Candidatus Kuenenia stuttgartiensis: one gene and its partner. The protein of the gene in region 1 binds, or shares a complex with, the protein of each later gene. Links are inferred from orthologs where the notes say so. Each region holds a gene or a part of one and is shown in the gene's direction. Other genes may lie near its edges. The genes, in order: tsaD and tsaE.

Region 1 (8,789 bases):
ATCATAATTGGCCTTAATGAAGCATGGGCAATTGACCGCGCAGTAAAGGGAATCAGTACCCCACGCCCTTTGACGCATGATTTAATTACAAGAATTATAGAAAGTCTTAATGCAGACGTAGAGCGGGTGGTCATCAGCGATCTGAGAAATAATACTTTTTATGCAAAAATTGTATTGCGACAAGACGGAAATATCATTGAAATTGATTCAAGGCCTAGCGATGCAGTAGCGCTGGCTATGCAGAAAAATACACCTATCTTTGTTGCAAGCAAGGTATTGGAAGAAGTCTGCAAAACAGAAGACTGTTTTTAAAACGGAGGGATGGCCGAGTGGACTATGGCGGCAGTCTTGAAAACTGCAGGAGGTGTAAGCCTTCCGTGGGTTCGAATCCTACTCCCTCCGCCATTTTTCAGTTTTAACTTTACTGATGGAAGTTTTTATATCAACCGCTGGCGTTATTCCTGATAACAAGTAAGAAACCAGCGGTTTATTATTTTATTAAATAATTCCAATACATAAAACTATTACCGGAGAGGTGGCTGAGCGGCTGAAAGCGACGGTTTGCTAAACCGTTGTAGGGTCTAAAGCCCTACCCCGGGTTCGAATCCCGGCCTCTCCGCCATATACTATATGCCCTGTTAATTCCTGTATTACCTTACGTGTGGCTTGTTAGCAGGCGATTGCCCTGTTCTTTGGCGCAACAGGTAGTATTGCCAGGCAAAACCCTTTTTTATTTGTAAGATTTTCTTTGTGTACTTTGCAGTTAAAGCCTTTTTGGTTACGGCATTTTTCTAAAAAGAAAAACATTCCTCAGAAACCCTGGCATTAAGAAAAACACCATTATGCTGCGTTTCTTCAGAATGAACATTCCCTCCTTATCTGTATGAAAATCGGAATTATTGCAGATACGCATGATAATATTCCAGCAATCAAAAAAGCTGTTCGTTTTTTTAATACACAGGATTTAGAATATATCATTCATGCAGGCGATTTTGTCGCCCCATTTTCCCTGAAAGAATTGATGCATGTGAAAGCCCGGTTTATTGGGGTGTTTGGCAATAATGATGGCGAACAAAAGGGCTTGCTTGGCGTCTGCAACGATATCCACATTCCGCCATATACTATTACCATAGACGGAAAAACAATCCTTGTGTCACATATGCCTGAAATGTTAACCGGCAGTGTGAATATTGAAAATATTGACATCATTATAAGCGCCCATACGCATACGCCGGAAATTTCCAGAGGGAAACCATTATACATAAACCCTGGAGAATGCTGTGGCTGGGTCAGCGGCAAAAGTACCGTAGCTTTATTAAATCTTAAAACATTCCATGCGGAGATAGTCGATCTTTCACCGGCATCTTAACAACCACTTAAAATATATGAAATTTTTCAAAATAATCTTTCAATCAATTGCGCCCTGCATAGCCGCCAGCTCAATTTTGTGCGGCTGTGTACTTCGTACGATCACCATTGATTCAGAACCTCCCGGAGCAACGGTTTATCTGGACGACGAACCTATCGGGCAAACTCCGGTGACCACAAAATTCACCTATTACGGAACCAGAAAATTTTCCCTGGAAAAAACAGACATAGACGGCAGGTTGCTGGCAAAACGGCTCACTGTCTATGAAAAAATCAAAACACCCTATTATCAATATGTACCTCTGGATTTTTTCGCAGAACTCATTCTCCCTATAAAAATTGAAGATGCACATTATTTCCTTTATAAACTGGAACCGGTGGAAGAAAGACCTGTGGAAGAACACAAAGAGGAACTCCTGAAGAATGCATCAGAATTAAAAGAACAGTTATTTCAGCATACTTCCCATTAAATTGTAACACTTTAGTTTTTTGAAAAATTCCCGGGATAGAAAAAATACCATGTAGCCCTGTTAGGGGCGGTCTGTTTGTAACGGATGTTCACCCCTGCCAAAACGCATAAGTGCTTAATACATAGTTTGTTAAGGCTGTATTTTTAATAAATATGTAGTCACTAATATATTGTTATTATCCGACAATATACTTGACGGATAATGGTTGTTATCTGTACAATGGTGGACATGCATATTGTAGAGAACAAGTCAAAATCCGGTAAAAAAATCTATCGATCTACCCTTCTGCGGGAATCGTACCGTGAGGATGGGAAGGTCAAGAAACGCACCATTGCGAATCTGTCGAATTGCACTCCCCTGGAGATTGAAGCGATAAGACTTGCACTCGCACATAAAGACGATCTCTGTGCATTGGGCGCATTGTCAGAATCGGTGAAACTCCATGAGGGTTTGTCTGTGGGAGCAGCGTGGAGCGTGTACCAAGTGGCAAAGGAATTAGGGATAGAAGAGGCATTGGGAAAGGACTTTGAAGGAAAGCTGGCGCTTTGGCAAGTAATGGCAAGGGTAATAGGCCAGGGGTCAAGACTGTCTGCAGTAAGGCTGGCGCAGATACATGCTGCGGGTGACGTCCTGGATATGAAGCGTGGGTTTGACGAGAACAATCTGTACGATAATTTGTCATGGTTGTCAGAGAATCAGGCAAAGATAGAGCGAAAGCTGTTTGAGTTAAGACGAGGAGGCAATAAGCCGAAGTTGTTTTTGTATGACGTGACGAGCAGTTATTTAGAGGGGAAGTCGAATCATTTTGGTGAGTACGGGTATAATCGTGACGGCAAAAAGAGGAAAAAACAGATAGTGATCGGTATGCTTTGTGATGAATCCGGGGAGCCGGTATCAACAGAAGTATTTAGGGGCAACACCCAGGATCCGAAGACCTTTGAATCTCAGGTAAAGAAGGTATTAGAGTGGTTTGGATGCAAAGATGTAACGATTGTAGGAGATCGTGGGATGATCAAGACGGTGCAAATCGAAAGTTTACCGGAAGGGTTTCATTACATAACGGCGATAACCAAGCCGCAGATAGAGTCGTTGATAAATAAAGGGATACTGCAATTAGGATTGTTCGAAGAAAAGCTCTGCGAGATAAAGGATGATGAGGTTCGATATATTCTGAGGCGCAATCCGGTAAGGGCGGAAGAGATGTCAAAGACCCGTGTATCAAAATTACAGAGTATAGAGAAATACATCGTGAAGAAGAACAGTTATCTGAAGGAACATCCTAAGTCGTCAGTATCGAAGGCCCTGGAAACAACAAGGGAAAGGCTAACGAGATTGAAACTTGATGGGTGGGTGCAGATAAAAGAAGAGGATAGGACGCTAAAGATAGAGAGAGCTGAGGAAGCATTAAAGGAGGCATCATACCTTGATGGTTGTTACGCAATCAAGACTGATCTTGAGGAGAACGAGGCGGATACCAATCTGGTACATGAACGATACAAGGATTTAACGGAAGTGGAGAAGGCGTTTCGGGACTGTAAGACGGTGAATTTGGAGGTTCGTCCGGTGTATGTAAGAAAGGAGGATAGTACACGGGGACATGTGTTTGTGGTAATGCTTGCGTACATGATAATTCGAAGGCTGCGCAGAGCGTGGAAGAATTTTGACTTGACGGTAGAGGAAGGTCTCGCACAATTGACGACCATTTGTTCGATGGAAGTAACAATCAAAGGCCAAAAAGCTAGTTGCCAGAAGATCCCGTGTCCGCGGCAACAATCACATGAATTATTAGAGGCATTACAGATAAAGTTGCCAGAAGTATTGCCAAGCCGGAACATACGGGTAGTCACTAGAAAAAAGCTTGCTGTTCGGCGTAAAAGCCAATAAATATAAGGCTTTTACGGCACTTTTGTTTTTTGACTTGGGGTGAACATCCGTTGTAGCGCAATAAAATTCAATAAGGTAAATAGCTCCGTAGGAGCGGCCTGTCCGTATTCAGGTAGACCTGTTTATATGGATTTACAAAAGACAGGTCGCTCGTAACAGAGCTAATCTCTGTTATAATATCCTATTTTGCTACAAACAGGCTGCTCCTACGGAGCTTATAGGTAGTACATTTTTCAAAAAACTAAAGTGTTACATTAAATTAGATCGGGTTTCTTGCCTCAACCCAACCTTGCCAGGCTATAAGCTCTGAAGGAGCAACCTGTTTGCAGCAGAACACAATGTCATAACAGCATTGAATTTTATTGGGCTACAAACAAATCATCACTGGCGGGGGCTGCATTGTTTTTTTATGTTTCCTGACTTTTTCAAAAATCTGAACTGTTACCCTTTTTTTGTAAAATGCTTATTCTTGGAATCGAAACCTCGTGTGACGAGACGTCTGTTGCAATAGTGAGAAATGGCAGGGAAATCGTATCGAATGTAATTTTCTCCCAGGACAAACTTCACCGTCCGTTCGGTGGCGTAGTACCTGAAATTGCATGCCGTGCGCATCTTGAATCCATTATCGGAATTATTCACTGTGCCATTACGGAAGCAGAGGTAAAATGTACCGATATCGATGCCATTGCCGTGGTAAATTCTCCGGGATTAATTGGCTCGCTGTTAATTGGCGTCACTGCGGCAAAGACGTTAAGCATGGCGTTCAACATTCCCCTCATTGCCGTTCATCATCTGCATGCCCACATATACGCAAACAATCTGGAGCATGATGCAATTCCCTACCCTGCGGTAAGTCTTGTTGTTTCAGGGGGACATACCACATTGTTTTTGTCGGAAAGGGAAACGCAACATGTCGTATTGGGGGAAACCATTGACGACGCCGCAGGAGAGGCGTTTGATAAAGTGGCTAAAATTTTGGGTCTTGGGTATCCCGGGGGGTCTGTAATTGACCAATTGGCAAAACAAGGCAACCGCAAAGCGATACCATTCCCAAGGGCATATCTGGGGAAAGATTCCCTCGATTTTAGTTTTAGCGGACTGAAAACTGCTGTATTATATCATGTTAAGGGACAGGACCAAAATCGGTCACAAACATCATTAAAAAACACCATGGATATTGCCGACATATCCGCAAGTTTTCAGGAAGCAGTTATTGATGTGCTTGTTCATAAAACAGTGGCTGCATCAAAAATACATCACGCCCGGAGCATATTAATTGGCGGAGGGGTTGCGGCAAATTCACGGTTGAGGGAAAAATTCCAGGAAATATCGCGCGAAATACGTTTACCCGTGTATTGTCCTTCCAGAGAACTTTGTACTGACAACGCCGCTATGGTGGCGGGACTAGCTTATTGGAAATATTCAGAAGGCAATATTTCAGACCTGCGCATGGAAGCCAATCCTTCGTGAGTCCTGGTTTTTATTCATACATTTATTTAACAGACAAAAAGATTTATGAAATTCATTGAACCTTCTGGCAATTGCTTTCATACTTAGTGTCTGAACGAAAACGCTGTAAGCCTTGAAATACGTGGTAAAGGAGGTTGAAAGTATCTGCATGAAGGGTTGAAAGTATAGTGAGTAGATGTTAAACTTAGGGCGTAGAATAAGGGAAGCGAGGGTACCAAGGGGTGAAAAGAGACAAACATTCGCCCAAAACATCAGAAAAACAGAGTCATCAAAAGGAGAACTGCCACGCCATGAGAAAAAGATTCGAGCCGCAAAGGAGACTTGGAAGCACACCAATATCAGAGGTAGAAATTCCCGAAAAGAGCAGGGATGAGTTAGCGCCGATTTTGAGGGCATTACAATACATATTTGTTACAGAGGAATTACGAGAGGAAGTATTCAGGGTATTGGAAGCAAAGGTAAAGGGTGGGAAGAAAGAGACAGGGCGTAATGGTATGGAGTTATGGCAGATAATGGTAATAGGAGTGGTGAGATTGGGATTAGATGCGGATTATGACAGGTTGGAAGATATGGTGAATCACCATAGTCTGATTCGTCAGATAATGGGAGTAGATACCGTATTTGGGAGGGGTAAGAAGTATTCGCTGCAAAGCATCAAGGATAACGTAAGATTGCTCGATGAGGAGACGTTGGGGAAGATTAATGATGTGGTGGTAAAGGCAGGCCAGAGGCTGGCAAAGAACGGACGGGAGGAGAAGCTCCGCATAAAGACGGATACGTATGTGGTGGAGACAAACGTACATTTTCCTACGGACATGAATTTGCTGTGGGATGCGGGTAGGAAGTGCCTTGATGGGATAGAGGCATTTATAGAGGGAGGGGTATTGAACGGGAAAGGATGGAGAAAGGTAAAGAATTGGAGGAAAGAGCTAAAGAGTCTGATGAGGAGTAGTTCGAAAGCGGCAAGTGGTGGTGGAAACAAGAAAGAGGAGGCGGTTAAGAAGCAAGTAAAAGAGTATCTTGGATTAGCAAAGAGATTAAGTGAGAAGATAGGTGCGAGCATAATAGCGGTGTACGAAAAAATATTAACAACGGGTGCGGAAGAAATGCAGAAAGAGGCATTGGAGTCGATGGAATATTTTTATCAGATGCTGGAGAAGCACAGAGATTTGGTAGAGAGGAGAATTATCAAGGAAGAGCAAATACCGGTAGGGGAAAAGGTATATTCACTGTTTGAACCACACACAGAATGGTTGAGTAAAGGGAAGGCGAATAAGAGGGTGGAATTAGGCCACAATCTGGTGATAGCAAGTGACCAATGGGGGTTTATCGGATATCACCAAGTAGTGGAAAAAGAAGCAGATGTGGCGTTAATTCTGCCGTTAGCAGACAAGCTATTAAATTTGTTTGGTGAAGAAGAGATAGAAAGTATAAGTGCAGACAAGGGTTTTTACAAGAAGGAATACAAGGAACTGATAAGTCTTTATATACCGAAAGTGATCATACCGAAGAAAGGAAAAAGGAATAAGGCGGAGACAGAAGAAGAATCGGAGAGTACATTTAAAAAACTCAGGCACAAGCACTCAGCGGTGGAGTCAGATATTAACCGGTTAGAACATCATGGGCTGGACAGATGCTTAGACAAAGGGATAGAAGGATTTAAAAGATACTGCGCATTAGGAGTGCTGGCGGCAAATTTGCACACGATGGGGAGTATATTGCAGAAGAAAGTCCGGGAAGAAAAAGAAACAGTACGTAAGGCAGCGTAAAAACACTCTCGAATAAAAATCCATGAGGGATAGTATGTCCGGAGAACATGAAAAGATGGTAAAAACGAGGGAAATGAATAAAACAACCGTATCATAGATTAAAGCGTAGAAGAAAAAGTTGAAAAAGGGGCAATTTAAAAAAATTTAAATTTGCTCAGAGAAAGAATCTTGCATAAAAAAGATAGTTTTCGTTCAGACACTACTTATGCCGGAATGGCTAGCTTAAACAAAGGGATAAGAGAATATTTATATGGACATTGACAACATACAGCAATTACTGGAAAATTATAAAAAAGATAAAATACCCTTAAACGATGTTCTTGATAAAATAAGAGAACTTCCTTACAAGGACATTGGCTTTGCGAAGATAGACATTCACCGGAAAATTCGTTGTGGTTATCCTGAAGTAATCTTTTGCATGGGGAAAACGCCTGAACAGGTGGTAAAGATTGTAGAGCATATTGTCGAAAGCGGACAAGACATGCTGGCAACGAGGGCAAGTGCAGAGGTTTATTACGCTGTCTCCGAAAAATTCCCTGAAGCTGTGTACCATGAACAGGCAAAGACAATTACCCTGCGCAAAACGCATGAAAATACAAACGAAGGACTCATCATGGTCGTTTCCGCCGGCACCTCTGATATTCCGGTGGCGGAAGAAGCAAGAATTACTGCAGAATTTATGGGCAATAGAGTGGAAACGTTATATGACGTCGGCGTTGCGGGCATTCACCGGCTAATGAAAAACCACGGAGAGTTGCTAAAGGCCAACGTTATCATTGTCGTTGCAGGAATGGAAGGCGCCCTTGCAAGCGTAGTGGGAGGGCTTGTAGATTGCCCTGTCATTGGTGTTCCCACAAGTATTGGCTATGGAGCAAGTTTCAATGGCATCGCCCCTCTTTTATCAATGTTGAACAGTTGTGCCTCCGGTGTTGCAGTGGTAAATATTGATAATGGTTTTGGCGCTGCATGTGTCGCCTCGCTGATTAACAGCAAAAGGAAAGAGTAATGATATTAAGGACTTGGAATTTTCTATTATACCGCGTAGCAGTCGGCAGATTGCAGATTGATGACTGCAGAAATATATGATGCAACAGATTAACAGTATACTAAAAATACCTCCCAGAAAACCTGACAGTCACAAAGGGGACTTTGGCCGGGTGCTAGTCATTGCCGGTTCTTATGGTATGACGGGGGCGGCATGCCTGTGCAGCGAAGCGGCATTACGCTCCGGCGCAGGTCTTGTAACTCTGGGGATACCTGAAAGCCTGCATGGAATTGTCGCGACGAAGTTAACCTGCGTTATGACTCATCCGCTGCCTGAAACCCATTTGAAAACCCTTTCAGATATGGGAAGGCAGGATATCCTTGACTTTTCACAACGTTTTGATGTAGTTGCCATTGGACCAGGGTTATCGCAGTGTGTGGAAACAAAAAGGCTCGTGCTGTGGCTGCTGCAAAATATTGAACGACCTATCGTACTGGACGCTGACGGTATTAATGCCCTTGCCGAAGATACGGCAACCCTGGATAAAATAAAACAGCACGTTATACTTACCCCGCATCCCCAAGAGATGGCACGCCTTTTAAAGGTATATACCACCAAAGAAATACAATCAAAACGCAAAGAAATTGCCGAAAAATTCATAAACTCAAGAGACAAGGTGACGCTGGTTTTAAAAGGCAACAACACTATTGTTATGAATAACGAAAAATATTATGTCAATACCACCGGTAATCCGGGAATGGCTACCGCCGGTTCTGGAGATATATTAACCGGCATGATAGCCGCGTTGCTCGGACAAAACTTTCCGCCTTTTGAAGCGGCGCA
Region 2 (8,860 bases), 2.0 Mb from region 1 along the record:
GGCAGTCCATTAGGACACAAATCATGCGATTTGACCCTCAACGCATCAGGCAAGCCATATTGCTCGAAATGAACAGAAACGGGCAGGTATATTTCGTCCATAACAGGGTGTATAATATCGAGCGCATCGCGCACACCCTATCCACTATAGTGCCGGAGGCGAGAATTTTAGTCGTTCACGGACAAATGATGGATGAAAAGCTTTTAGCACAGAGAATGAAAGATTTTGTAGATCATAAGGCGGATATTCTTGTTTCTACCACAATAATAGAGTCCGGGCTGGATATACCAAATGTGAATACCATCTTTATTAACTGCGCAGACTCCTTTGGCCTTGCCGATTTGCATCAATTGCGTGGCAGGGTGGGAAGATACAAACATCATGCATATGCGTATATTGTTTTACCCATTGATCGTCCGGTAACCCCTGAAGCTGAAAAAAGGGTGAAGGCGATTGAAGAATTTGCGGAACTGGGCGCCGGATTTAAAATAGCTATGCGGGATCTCGAAATCAGAGGGGCGGGAAATATCCTGGGGGTGGAACAGCACGGCCACATAGCGGCAGTAGGTTATGAGATGTATTGCCGTTTGCTGGAGATAGCCGTATGCAAGGCACGTAATGAACCCGTCAGCGAACCTCCCGATGTCTCATTGAAATTAAATCTGGAATCCTTTCTCCCTGACGAATATATCCCGGAATATAGTTTGAAAATGGATATTTACCGAAGGTTGAATCGTTCCAATACCTTCAAAGAAATTGACGAGATCAGGAAAGAAATGATTGACCGGTTTGGGAATGCGCCTCAATCAGTAAAAAACCTGCTTTCCGAGAGTGAGCTAAGAATCATTGCAAGGGATTCGAAAATCCGTTCTATAGTCCGGGTAAACAACACCCTCATCATCCAGGTAAATGATTTAAAAAAGGCGGAGATTTGCCTTTCTAAGTTGAAGAAAAATATACGGGTAATTAATAATGACACATTGCATCTAAGGCTGTTAAAAGATAGGATGCATCCCGAAGATTTGGTGCATTATTTAAAAAAATCTTTGACTGATACCGATACTGCCAGGTATTCATGATTTTTCACAACGTATAGTTAATTTCTGATCATTTGTATGCATAGGTAGTTATTCGCTGTTTGGAAAACGAAAGAGACGCCTTGAGTGAAAAATCTTATCATGGCACAGGATTCTGTTATACTACTTGACATAGTGGGATGAAAGTGTAGGATATGTAACGATTTTGTATGTGGCAAGAAAGGCATAGGTGGCATTTTCCAACCAAATATCCCTTAAACCGTTTATAAATTTTTATAGAAAGAGAGGTTTTTTAATGAAAAACGTGGAATTATCTGTAGAAGGAAACATACTCACCATAAAGATAGACCTGTCAAAAGAATTTGGACTTTCTTCGTCCGGAAAGAACATTATTGTTGCATCAACGGAGGGAAATGTTACCATCCCCGACCGTGAAGAAAAGATCGGAATGAACGTTTACCGGAAACAAACAACGTAAAAGTGGACGGGGGAAAAAAACGACCTATGCAGTAAATAGTTCAAAAAAAGGGTTCACAGGAAGCGAGTCATTTCCTGTGAACCCTTTTTGATTAATCTGGCTCTCTGTCTGCATCAATGCTACTTATTGAAATAACTGCATTATGCTTTGAGGCCCTGCATTTGCCTGCGCCAGCATAGCGCTTGCAGTCTGTTGTAATATTTGAAACTTTGTTGACTCTAACTGTTCGTATGCCATGTCCGCATCTTCAATCCTGCTCCTGGCCGCCTCAGTATTCGTCCTCGCTACAGTTAAACTGGTTTCCTGATAGGTCAGCCTGTTAACTACTGCACCAATGTAACTCAATCCTTCTGATACATCCGCAATGGCGGTATCTATATTGCTCATCAATGCCTGCGCGGATGCCGAAGAAGTAACCGCCCTGCCCGCCGTAGCAACACTTACCCGCAATCCATCAGCCTTATAGTTTGTATTGCTGTCATCAAAGCTTACATTGTCTTTTGCTAACAAGTCAAACTTCAACACGTCATTGGTGCTGCTTGCCCCTGCGCCAATCTGGAATTTAAACTGCACGCTACTTGCCGCTCCTGAACCTGTAGCAGAATTTCCTGTACCAAATATTGACTGGGAATTCCATGTAGCCTGGGTAACTTCAAGATCGATTTGCGTTGCCAATGCTTTGAGTTCCGACTGAATAGCGTTACGTTCTGCACTCCCTAACGAATCGTCTGCCGCCTGCGTTGCCTTTGTTTTCATCTGTGTCAAAATATCAAGGATATTATTCAGATGGCCTTCCGCAACCGCCATAAGATTCTTGGCAGAACCTATGTTTGCAAGGGCCTGGCCAAGCCCTTGTGAACGGGCATTGAATTTTTTGGCAATCGTAAAACCCGCAGCGTCATCGGCGGCATTATTAATTCTTTTGCCCGTCGCAAGCCTTAATTGCGAAACCGACAATTTCGAATTAATGTCATTTAACGACCGTAACGCATTCAACGCATTAATATTTGTGTTTATCCTACTCATAACCGGACTCCTTTCCAAAAAAACATGTAATTAATTCCTTTCTAACAGTAAAAACGAAACATGTTACTCATTTTTGTTGCTATAGCAAAAACCTTGTAAACAAAGAATAGCAATGCGTATGCCACTGAATATTTACACCGCGGTAACAAGGCGTATCTGCCGCATTTACAATACAATAAGATGATTATTTATTATTTTATACGCGATTATTAAAGGGTTTAATTATTCAACAACCGAAAGATTTGTTGAAAATTTTTCCGATCAATTGGGAAAGTATTTCTTGTGTTATTTATCCATAAAACCGGCTTTGTTCGTTTTTTGTTTTTTGATAAGCAATGATGTTTTTTTTGTAAAAAACAGTGATGAAACATATTGAATAGCTGCAATATTATTTTGCGAACAGTGAAAAATGGTTTGCAGTGTAAATGTCAAAAAAAATTTCTTGCCTTACCTCCGAAGTGTGATATTCTTTCGCTAATAACCCGCCGCCGTAGACGTAGAATGTTAGGATTAGTAGAAATTTCTTTGCATTTTTTTGGCAAAATATTTAATGGTCACTTTTGCAGTCGGCAGATTGAAGATTGAGGACTGTAGACTGTTTTCTTGCTTGTTTGTTTGTTTCCTGCTATGCCAGTTCAGGATTTTTGAGAGAATATCTGTACTATTTCAAATGGACGAATTTCCTTTAATCAAGTGGATAAGAAACAGAAAGAAAAAATCAAATGCCGTTGTATGCGGCATTGGAGATGACTGTGCGGTTATAAATACTGGCAAAAATACCTTATGCCTGATAACCACGGACATGTTGGTAGAAGGCACACATTTTGACCTAAATAAATATAATGCGTCCGAAGTAGGAAGGAAGGCAATTGCCTGCAGCATTAGCGACATAGCGTCTATGGGCTGCAAACCATCCGTTGCGGTAATTTCTCTCTGTTTTCCACACGGAACAAAAAACAGTTTTGCAAAAAGGTTATATGCCGGCATATGGGAAATAGCAGATAAATATGATATCGATATTGTCGGAGGAGATATCATTAGCGGAGAAGGCCCTTTTTGTATTAATGTTACCTTGCTGGGAAAGAATGAGGGATTAATGCCTGTATATCGTTCCGGTGCAAAAGCAGGAGATAAAATTTTAGTGACGGGAAGACTTGGCGGTTCTTTATTGGGCAAACATATGTTTTTTGAACCACGATTAGATGAAGGCATTGCGTTGAACAAAAATTTTACTGTCCATGCCATGATAGATATCAGCGACGGATTGACTGCGGATTTGAATCATATATTGGAAGAAAGCGGGGTGGGAGCTGTTTTGTTTGAAGATAAAATCCCCGTGTCTGACGACGCATTAAAAATATCGAAAAAAACGGGGAAAACCCCGATTCATCACGCCTTCTCCGATGGGGAAGATTATGAACTGTTGGCGGTATTGTCAAAAACACAGGCGGAAAAGGTATTGACGTCAGATTTATTTCATGGCCTGGAGATAAGTTGTATAGGAGAAATTGTTGAAGATAAAGGACTTTGGCTGAGGGACGGGAAGGGTAAATTGCGCCGGATACGACCTAAAGGTTATAAACATTGTTAAACCTAAGCTGGCATAGCCGGAAGTGTAAAAACAGTCCTCAATCTGCAATCTACCGACTGTAGATTGTAGAGAGTAACTTTCATTTTGCTGAGCATTTTCAAAAAACCAAAAAGAATTATGGATGGTGCAGGAACATTGGCGAAAAAAGGGCATGAAATAATTTTCACCAGCAAAAATGCAGAGGAAACAATAAAATTTGGTAAAGCATTAGGCACATTATTAACAAATGGGCATGTCGTTGCCTTGATTGGCGACCTGGGCACTGGAAAAACTACCATGGTAAAAGGAATAGTTACAGGACTTGACGTCAAGGATAGCAGAAATGTAAAAAGTCCCACCTTTTCTCTGGCGCACAAATATAATGGCCGCATTCCTGTTTATCATATAGACGCCTACAGACTATCAGGGTCACAGGAATTATTGGATATAGGCAGTGATGAAATGATCTTTGGAAATGGCGTGACAATAATAGAATGGGCAGACAACGTACCCGACAGCCTTCCTGAAGAATATTTGAAAATAACATTAACACATGTTTCTGAAGAACGAAGGAACATAAAAGCATGCGCTTACGGCAAACGTTACGATCAAATAATACAATTATTACGCGATTGGTGCGATTGACCGGATTCGTAGTAATGCAAAGTGACCGCAATTGCAGAACAAAGCGAGAGTGTTTTTCTCTTTTTTTGTAAGATACTTTAACCCTGCCGAGTTCTATGCCTGCCGCACAGGCGGTATAATCAACGAATTTCCTTATACTGCCTGCCTGATACGTTTCGTGGAAATACCAGATCTTTTCTCCTTGTTATTACATGAGGGATATCCATTATTTATCCGGTTTCCCTCGAGATATTCATGGATATCGCCTTCCATAAACTTTGTCCGTCCTCCGATCCGGTAGCCTTTTATTCTCCCTTCCTTCAGATAACGCATCAGTGTCTTTCTGTCGATGCCTATTCTCTGTGCTGTTTGTGTAGTGGTATACCACATGGTGAAACCTCCTTACGCTTATGATTATAAAAAAGATATTAACAGGTGAATGCATGTTCACCATTATATCCTTTTGAAATAAACAGTCAACGTTTTTTTGAAGACGATTACTCCAAAAAGTTGTTATTAGTAATATTATTGCGTTTATCAATTGTTTGCCGTTTGTAACAATTCCGTGGCTTCAGGAATGGCATGGCTTGCTGATGGGATAGTGCAGTTAGGGATCGGTTGGCAGCGCTTAAGAATTTTATTTTCAAAATATTTTATATTTTTCTTGTTATAAAGGAAAATTGCGTATATACTTCTTAAGTCGGTTGACTTGAACAGTAATATTATACAAAGTTGTGATGTGTTTCGTTGTAATGTTAAGGCTGCAAGGATGAAAACCTTGTGGCCTTTTTTTATTAGTAGCCAAATTTTTTTACCAAACGAAAGGGGGTGATTTATTATGGCGAACGGAACAGTAAAGTGGTTTAATGATTCAAAAGGTTTCGGCTTTATTTCTCAGGAAAACGGAACTGATGTATTTGTTCATCAGACGTCCATCAAGTCAGAGGGTTTCAGAACTCTTGCTGAAGGAGATAAGGTTGAGTTTGATGTCATTTCAGACCAAAAAGGCCAAAAGGCCACAAATGTTGTAAAAGTATAAATATGTGAAAAGCCCACTCTAATGTTTTAAATATAAACGATTGTATGATAGTTGATATATAAAAAATGGAGTAGACGCAATAAATACTGTTATAATTACAACACACAGCCCCATTATCCGTAATAGGATAATGGGGTTTTTTTTGTAAAAAAAAGAAGGAAAAACCGTTGCAAAATATCGGCGTTTGTCAATATACACGCCAAAAACCATTTCAAAAAATGAATGTGCTGGAACAAATTTTTAAGGCTCATTGTTCTGTATGACACACAAGTACACTGCATATTTTTTATATTCTTTTATTGGTTTTTTTGTGCAGACGCGTCTGTCTTTTTCCCTTTGACAGCATACCCGGTTTTTGAGGATTGCTTGTGTGAAATCCGTTAACTATAACTATGGAGAAAATATAAGGAATCATCCAGTTTATTATGAAAGGAACAAATCTATGAAAACAATAATGGTTTTGGAAAATAACGAACAACAGCGTATTCTCTGTAAACAAAAATTATCAAACGAAGGCTATAATGTCATTACGGCAAATGACGGCAAAACGGCGATTAAAAAAGTAAATGATTACTGGCCGGATATTGTCATAATGAATGTTAATATAAGTGATATAGATATCGTTGATGTTATAGGTAATATATTAATTCAGCATAAAAACATCCCTATCATACTGCGCACGGATAACAACTTTTACGGAAAGAATTTTCACCCGTGGCATGCGAATGTAATTACTTCACGCCCTTCATGGTTTTTTGAACTGAAAGAGAAAATAAAAACGTTGCCCAACGAAAACAAAGAGGTTGCATGCAATTTCAAGATTGGTGAAAAATTGAGCGTACACGAAAGGACCCGTCTTAACAGGAAAAGAAAGACTGAGAAATTGTGCGCATAGAGACACATAGAGTTCCCCCGCGCGGGTTCAGGTTTTGTAACCTGAACCCACACGTGGCAGTGAACTACGATGATACCGTTTCATGTTCGCTGCGTAATTTTTCCAACGCCTCCCATCGGTGAAAGGCTTCTGCCAGTTCGTATTCCAGGGCTGACGCTCTCCCTTTAATTTTTTCTATTTCCTCTTTCCCTTTCTGATAAAACACGGGATTGCCCATTGTCTGAGTTAACTGCTGTTGTTCTGTTTCCAGCAATTCAATCCGATGTGGCAGGGATTCCAGTTCGCGTTTTTCATTATAACTGAGTTTACGTGTTCGTTTGGATTGTTTACTCTCCGCTTTTAACTTTGTAGGAAGCTGTTTCCCCGGGAAATCGTTTTGTGCATGTACAGTGCGTTGTCTTAACCAGTCATCATACCCGCCCACATATTCATTGATCAGTCCTTCCCCTTCAAAAACGAGTGTGCTGGTTGCTATGTTGTTAAGAAAGGTACGATCATGGCTGACGAGAAGAAGTGTTCCCTGATACTCCATCAATAATTCCTCTAAAAGTTCCAGGGTTTCCACATCAAGGTCATTTGTGGGTTCATCCATTACCAGGACATTGGAAGGTTTTGTGAACAAACGCGCCAGAAGGAGACGGTTGCGCTCTCCTCCGGAAAGTGTTTTGACTGAGACCCGTGCCCTGTCCGGAGAAAACAGGAAGTTTTGCAAATATCCGATGATGTGCCGTGGTTTGCCATTGAAGGTGATCACATCGTTTCCCTCACCAACGTTTTCAAACACCGATTTATCTTCATTCAGTTGCGCACGCAGTTGGTCAAAATAAGCTATTTGCAGTTGAGTGCCATGGCGAACATTACCTTTTTGCAGAGTCAATTCCCCTAATAAAAGACGTAAAAGAGTCGTCTTGCCGGAACCGTTGGGTCCGATAATTCCCACCTTATCTCCCCGCATAATCGTTGTGGAAAAGTTATTCACAATGAGACGATTATCATATCCGTAAGTTGCGCCTTCCACCTTTATAACAACCGCGCCGGAACGGTCTGATTCCTGCGTCTGTATAAGTGCGGAGCCTGTTCTTTGCCTGCGCTCGCTTCGAACCTGCCGCATTTTCTCCAACTCTCTTTTCCGTCCTTCATTACGAGTGCGTCTGGCCTTAATTCCTTGTCTTACCCATACTTCTTCCTGTGCAAGTTTCTTATCAAAAAGTGCGTGCTGTTTCTCTTCTGCGTCCAGAACAGCCTGTTTACGCGTCAAAAAAGTTTCGTAATTACACGACCAGCTTGAAAGATTTCCTCTGTCCAGTTCAATAATACGGGTAGAAAGTTTCCTTAGAAACGAACGGTCATGGGTAACAAAAAGCATTGTGCCTTCATAACGCAGTAGAAATTCTTCCAGCCAGCAGACGGCATCGATATCCAGATGATTGGTCGGCTCATCCAGCAATAGAATACCGGGACCACACACCAGTTCTCGGGCAAGCAATACCTTTCGTTTAAGGCCTGAAGAAAGGGTATTGAATTCAGCATGAGCATCTAACTGCATCTGCGAAATTATCTTATTTATTTGATGACGGCCTTTGCGTTCAGAAGAAGGCAGATTTCCGAACTCGTTCGATAGTATATCGGATACCGTACCATTTATTTTTTTTGGAATTTCCTGGGAAAGGTATGCCGTGCGCAATCCTTTCTGCCGCACAATTTCTCCGGAATCAGGCATCAGATCACCATTGATAAGTTTTAGCAGGGTAGATTTGCCGGCGCCGTTGCGGCCAAGGAGACATGCCTTTTCGCCCCGCTCTAGCTGCAAATTTGCGTGTTCAATCAACAAAGGACAGCCAAAACCTATCGTTACATCCTGCAAACTTATCAACGCCATCGATATTCTCCAAATATTATTTTCTTTAAATTGCACCTTAACAGTATTAACAAACAACCCTTTATGTGATTTTATCACAGCGCCGTCAGCCTGCAATCAAATAATGAAACAGACATGACTGGTACCTTTTGCAGTCCTCAATCTGCAGTCTGCAGATTGCAGATTGAGGACTGAGGACAGTTTTCTTGCTTGTTTAGTTCTGACTTTGTCAATTCAGGGTTTGGGAACAACCGGCCAAAAGTTGCGGTCAAAGACTGCCAAATTCTAAGAAAAACATTTTACTTAGGAGATAAACTGTATAACATGATTGAA

The links.
Region 2: the proteins of tsaD (region 1) and tsaE are in contact, whole or in part, in a crystal structure (PDB 6N9A), measured with the Thermotoga maritima proteins. The link is inferred for Candidatus Kuenenia stuttgartiensis from one-to-one orthologs. Residues at the interface, in WP_004082750.1 of Thermotoga maritima: Cys10, Asp11, Arg49, His50, Leu82, Gly84, Gly135, Gly136, Glu154, Thr155, Leu156, Asp157, Asp158, Ser159, Glu162, Asp165, Lys166, Arg169, Leu170, Tyr175, Lys213, Thr214, Leu217, Tyr218, Gln221, Arg222, Asn324; in WP_004082108.1 of Thermotoga maritima: Leu37, Gly38, Lys46, Lys57, Val59, Lys60, Ser61, Thr63, Phe64, Thr65, Leu66, Met67, Val69, Pro71, Tyr82, Arg83, Leu84, Asp86, Asp88, Phe89, Asp93, Ile128, Asp130, Glu131, Arg134.

The regions. Positions count from the first base shown.
Region 1 is NZ_LT934425.1:3,160,343-3,169,131, reverse strand. What follows is about bases 3,419-6,186. They hold tsaD (tRNA (adenosine(37)-N6)-threonylcarbamoyltransferase complex transferase subunit TsaD), read left to right. Parts: upstream 3,419-4,181; coding sequence 4,182-5,192; downstream 5,193-6,186. Other genes in these bases: KSMBR1_RS14760 (ISNCY-like element ISCku10 family transposase), read left to right, coding at 5,483-6,186; KSMBR1_RS14770 (IS1634 family transposase), read left to right, coding at 3,419-3,722. In the rest of the region: KSMBR1_RS14795 (bifunctional nuclease family protein), read left to right, coding at 1-312; KSMBR1_RS14780 (metallophosphoesterase), read left to right, coding at 884-1,369; KSMBR1_RS14775 (PEGA domain-containing protein), read left to right, coding at 1,386-1,838; more of KSMBR1_RS14770, read left to right, coding at 2,067-3,418; more of KSMBR1_RS14760, read left to right, coding at 6,187-6,961; nickel pincer cofactor biosynthesis protein LarB, read left to right, coding at 7,212-7,967; KSMBR1_RS14750 (NAD(P)H-hydrate dehydratase), read left to right, coding at 8,044-8,789.
Region 2 is NZ_LT934425.1:1,181,599-1,190,458, forward strand. Bases 3,148-5,986 are described here. They hold tsaE (tRNA (adenosine(37)-N6)-threonylcarbamoyltransferase complex ATPase subunit type 1 TsaE), read left to right. Parts: upstream 3,148-4,216; coding sequence 4,217-4,756; downstream 4,757-5,986. Other genes in these bases: thiL (thiamine-phosphate kinase), read left to right, coding at 3,212-4,132; KSMBR1_RS05415 (helix-turn-helix domain-containing protein), read right to left, coding at 4,889-5,125; KSMBR1_RS05420 (cold-shock protein), read left to right, coding at 5,574-5,774. Also shown: mfd (transcription-repair coupling factor), read left to right, coding at 1-1,079; KSMBR1_RS05395 (hypothetical protein), read left to right, coding at 1,333-1,515; KSMBR1_RS05400 (flagellin), read right to left, coding at 1,639-2,541; KSMBR1_RS05425 (response regulator), read left to right, coding at 6,217-6,669; ribosomal protection-like ABC-F family protein, read right to left, coding at 6,734-8,548. UniProt on the Escherichia coli protein: Required for the formation of a threonylcarbamoyl group on adenosine at position 37 (t(6)A37) in tRNAs that read codons beginning with adenine.